DNA from 2 places in the Bacillus sp. ABA4_010 genome. Region 2 is predicted to be linked to the other one. Evidence: a T-box and tRNA genes for the amino acid it is inferred to sense, from the RefSeq annotation. Region 2 holds a T-box; the other holds one or more tRNA genes.
What was found. A T-box is a leader RNA that pairs with one kind of tRNA and senses whether it is charged. The one in region 2 lies ahead of serS (serine--tRNA ligase), so its partner is inferred to be a tRNA-Ser.
Positions count from the first base shown of each region.

Region 1: it encodes a tRNA-Ser, which carries the amino acid that the T-box ahead of serS (serine--tRNA ligase) is inferred to sense. The anticodon was not compared.

Region 1 covers NZ_JBSWUN010000003.1:2,135,507-2,137,948, forward strand. Annotated here, with positions in the region: tRNA gene ACXAEO_RS11900 (tRNA-Ser) at 6-97, opposite strand; RNA gene rnpB (RNase P RNA component class B) at 113-507, opposite strand; tRNA gene ACXAEO_RS11910 (tRNA-Leu) at 544-626, opposite strand; tRNA gene ACXAEO_RS11915 (tRNA-Gly) at 754-827, opposite strand; tRNA gene ACXAEO_RS11920 (tRNA-Pro) at 845-921, opposite strand; tRNA gene ACXAEO_RS11925 (tRNA-Cys) at 944-1,018, opposite strand; tRNA gene ACXAEO_RS11930 (tRNA-Tyr) at 1,088-1,172, opposite strand; tRNA gene ACXAEO_RS11935 (tRNA-Ser) at 1,199-1,291, opposite strand; tRNA gene ACXAEO_RS11940 (tRNA-Arg) at 1,308-1,384, opposite strand; tRNA gene ACXAEO_RS11945 (tRNA-Ala) at 1,393-1,468, opposite strand; tRNA gene ACXAEO_RS11950 (tRNA-Arg) at 1,497-1,573, opposite strand; gene ACXAEO_RS11955 (DUF6501 family protein) at 1,857-2,057, opposite strand.
Region 2 covers NZ_JBSWUN010000004.1:8,625-11,066, reverse strand. Annotated here, with positions in the region: gene pdxS (pyridoxal 5'-phosphate synthase lyase subunit PdxS) at 1-227, shown strand, start outside; gene pdxT (pyridoxal 5'-phosphate synthase glutaminase subunit PdxT) at 245-823, shown strand; T-box leader at 876-1,103, shown strand; gene serS (serine--tRNA ligase) at 1,163-2,442, shown strand, end outside.

The DNA.
Region 1 (2,442 bases), on a different contig from region 2:
TCATATGGCGGAACAGGAGGGATTCGAACCCTCGCGCCGGTAACCCGACCTACTCCCTTAGCAGGGGAGCCCCTTACAGCCTCTTGGGTACTGTTCCGTCAGGTATACAAAACCTCATAAGCCGCGTTCTGTTCACCATGTACTGCAATCGAAGCAGACTTCTCGTACAAGGTGGAGAATCATCTATCTCACCGCTATCAAAGCGATGGTGTCTATATCGGTTGAATTCCCTCAAGACACTTCCCCTACCATTTTATTTGGGTTTCTCGCTCGTGGGGTTTACCTCGTTCCACCTTCAAGGTTTCCCTTAAAGCTCCGTCACTGTGGCACTTTCAAGGTATTCACACCATATCCAACGGACTTAGGTGTTTTCCCTGCCGTCAGCTCAAGATTCAACTCAAGCTGCCCTGACTTATCGTTTCGCCAGGCACGAACACTACAGACATCTCAGTCTGTGCGAGCACGGACTTTCCTCACAGATCGAAATCTGCGCGATTCTCTCTGGTTTTGTATAAAGTTATAACAAGGGCGATTTTCTTTAAGTGCAGCCGAGAGGACTTGAACCTCCACGGGATTGCTCCCACTAGGCCCTCAACCTAGCGCGTCTGCCATTCCGCCACGACTGCATATTACTAACATAGCTAATCATACCCCTTAACTTCTTTGAAATTAAGTTCTGCGAAGTTATATTGCAAAAAAAAAATAAATTTTTCCATCCATTTCAGCATACACTAACTTATCGCATATAATAAATGGAGCGGGTGATGGGAATCGAACCCACGACATCAGCTTGGAAGGCTGAGGTTTTACCATTAAACTACACCCGCATACAGAAATCCTCTTCTGGTCGGGAAGACAGGATTCGAACCTGCGACCCCTTGGTCCCAAACCAAGTGCTCTACCAAGCTGAGCTACTCCCCGTCTTTACGAATCACAAAAACTTTGGAGGCGGCAACCGGATTTGAACCGGTGAATGAAGGTTTTGCAGACCTTTGCCTTACCACTTGGCTATGCCGCCTTTATAAAAATATCATATCATACTCATTCTCAGAAATCAAGTTCTACGAAGTTGTACAAAAAATAAAAATGGTGGAGGGGGACGGATTCGAACCGCCGAACCCTGAGGGAGCGGATTTACAGTCCGCCGCGTTTAGCCACTTCGCTACCCCTCCATATGAAGATGTATAATTTAAAATAGTGGCGGAGGAAGAGGGATTCGAACCCCCGCGGACTGTTACACCCCTGTCGGTTTTCAAGACCGATCCCTTCAGCCGGACTTGGGTATTCCTCCACTACATTAATAAATATGGCGCGCCTGACAGGAGTCGAACCCATAACCTTCTGATCCGTAGTCAGACGCTCTATCCAATTGAGCTACAGGCGCATATTTTATGGTGGAGCCTAGCGGGATCGAACCGCTGACCTCCTGCGTGCAAGGCAGGCGCTCTCCCAGCTGAGCTAAGGCCCCATGTTTTTTTATTATTTCACTTTGTTTATGGCGCGCCCGACAGGAGTCGAACCCATAACCTTCTGATCCGTAGTCAGACGCTCTATCCAATTGAGCTACGGGCGCATGTTTCAAAGCGACTTTTAAATTATATCATCTGTTCGAAGTTTAAGTCAATACTTTTTTCGTCATCACCTTTTCTTCATCGGCGACAAGAAATATATTACCTAATCTTTCGAAAGAAGTCAACACTTATTCAAAAAAATAATCAATCTATCTTGTATGCTTAAGAGCAACTGCTTTAGCATACTTCATCATGCTGTTTTTGTGAAGCTTTTTTCACTTAACAAAAGGAACTTATCTCAAAAAAAGATGACCCGCTTCTTCCACCGGGTCACCTTTTAAAACATTATGCTTCAAAATAATCTTTGTAATAACCGCCTACATGGCCTGTATTGTCAACGACGAAATAAAACTCTTCTGTTTCGTTTTTGACTTCGTATGTTTTCCCAGCAGTTAATGCATTATTCACCATATACTTCTCAGCATTCGTATGTACGCATTTGACCGTTTTGACGGTGTCGCGATCTTTCCATGTTAAATGAATCATGTTCTTCACTCCTTTTCTACAAAACATTATATCTTTATATTAACGAAAAATAACCGAAAATCCAGTTTTAATTTTCGAATAACTCTTTCTTGACATTTTTTCTGTTTCCACGCATAATATCAAACAAATATAATGATAACGAAAACAGTGCGGGACTAGTAAATTAGGCGGAATGTGATAGAGAGTGGAACCCATCGGCTGGAAGGTTCCTCACAGGAAACGATTGAACCTACCCTCTTTAACTGCTTATGCAAACATAAGCCGTTTTTCCACGTTACGGATTGAGGTGGATGCTTTAGCATCAACAAAGGTGGTACCGCGGAGCGATGATTCCGTCCTTTTTTAGGACAGAATCATCGCTTTTTTATTTGTAATTTTATAACGA
Region 2 (2,442 bases):
ATGCTGCTTTAATGATGCAATTAGGAGCTGACGGAGTATTCGTAGGTTCTGGTATCTTTAAATCAGAAAACCCTGCTAAATTTGCCCGTGCAATTGTAGAAGCAACAACACATTATGAAGATTACCAATTAATTGCTCAGCTTTCTAAAGGATTAGGAACAGCGATGAAAGGAATCGAAATTTCAACGTTACTTCCAGAAAACCGTATGCAAGAGCGCGGCTGGTAATTGAGAGGGTTGTACACATGGTGAAGGTAGGAGTTCTTGGATTACAAGGTGCTGTCCGTGAACATGTACAGGCTATAGAAGCTTCAGGGGCAGAGGCTGTTATTATTAAAAAGGTAGAGCAGTTAGAGGAGATTGACGGCTTAATTCTACCAGGTGGAGAAAGCACAACAATGCGCCGCCTTATTGATAAGTACCATTTCATGCAGCCATTGCGTGATTTTGCTGCTTCTGGAAAGCCAATGTTCGGAACATGTGCAGGTCTTATTTTATTAGCTAATCATATTGTCGGATATGAAGAACCCCATTTAGGTGTGATGGATATTACGGTAGAACGGAATTCCTTTGGGCGTCAACGAGAAAGTTTTGAAGCAAAGCTCTCTATTACTGGAGTCGCAGAGGATTTTATTGGCGTGTTTATACGTGCGCCTCATATCGTAAGTGTCGGTGAAGATGTAGAGGTTCTATCAGAACATAATGGCCGTATTGTCGCAGCAAGACAAGGTCAGTTCTTAGGTTGTTCCTTCCATCCTGAACTAACAGAAGACCATCGAATGGCTCAATATTTTGTTCATATGATTAAAGAGACTCAGGCATAAAACGTTTGCATCTTGTAAAAACTTATAGTAAATTATGTATGATTGAACTATATACAAAGCGATGAGAGGAACTAGTAACAAGAAACCTTTCCTTTAGAGAGTCGATGGTTGGTGGGAATCGACGGTGAGGACTTGTGAATCCATCCTCGAGCAAGTTGCTGAATAACTAATATTGTTTAGTAGGCAATTTCGGTGGACAACCGTTATCATGATAAGCTGGGAAGCAATCTATGATTGCTTTCAAGTAGGGTGGCAACGCGGGTAAACTCTCGTCCCTATTTTATAGGGATGAGGGTTTTTTTATTTGCCCTTACAATATATTTAAGGAGGTATGAGCACATGTTAGATTTAAAATTTTTACGTGCTAATTTTACTGAAGTAAAGGAAAAGATGAAGTTTAGAGGAGAAGATTTAGCTGATTTAGATCAATTTGAAGAACTGGATCTAAAACGAAGAGAGCTTATTGCTCAAACAGAAGAATTAAAAAGCAAACGAAATGAAGTGTCTCAACAAGTAGCGGTATTAAAACGAGAAAAACAGGATGCTGATCATCTCATTACAGAAATGAGAGAAGTAGGCGACCGAATTAAAGTATTAGATGAAGAATTAAGAACGGTAGAAGAGGCACTAGAAAATCTTTTATTATCTATTCCAAATATCCCTCATGAAAGTGTACCAGTTGGGGAAAGTGAAGATGATAATGTAGAGGTTCGTCAGTGGGGAGAAGTTCGTCAATTTGATTTTGAACCAAAACCTCACTGGGATATTGCAACAGAATTAGATATTTTAGATTTTGAGCGCGCGGGAAAAGTAACAGGGAGTCGTTTTGTATTTTACAAAGGTCTAGGGGCAAGGTTAGAGCGAGCGCTTATTAACTTCATGTTAGATTTGCATGTAGAAGAGCATGAATATGAAGAAGTATTACCGCCTTATATCGTGAATCGCACAAGCATGACTGGAACAGGTCAATTGCCAAAGTTTGAAGAAGATGCTTTCCGCATTGAATCAGAAGACTATTTTTTAATTCCAACAGCAGAGGTACCTGTAACGAATTTGCATCGTGATGAAATTTTAAGTGGAGACCAACTTCCAATCGCGTATGCTGCTTACAGTTCTTGCTTCCGTTCAGAGGCAGGATCAGCAGGGCGTGATACAAGAGGACTAATCCGTCAGCATCAATTCAACAAAGTGGAACTCGTTCGATTTGTTAAGCCTGAAGAGTCTTATAATGAATTAGAGAAGCTAACTGGACATGCAGAAAAAGTATTGCAGTTATTGGGCCTTCCTTATCGTGTAATGAGCATGTGTACAGGAGACTTAGGTTTTACCGCTGCTAAAAAATATGACATTGAAGTATGGATTCCGAGCTATGATACATATCGTGAAATTTCATCTTGCTCAAACTTCGAAGGTTTCCAAGCTCGTCGTGCTAACATTCGCTTCAGACGAGAATTAAATGCGAAGCCTGAACATGTGCATACATTAAACGGTTCTGGTCTTGCAATCGGCCGTACAGTTGCCGCTATTTTAGAAAATTACCAGCAAGCAGATGGATCAGTAATTGTGCCAGAAGTACTTCGGCCATACATGGGAAATAAGGAAGTTATTAAGAGTAAATA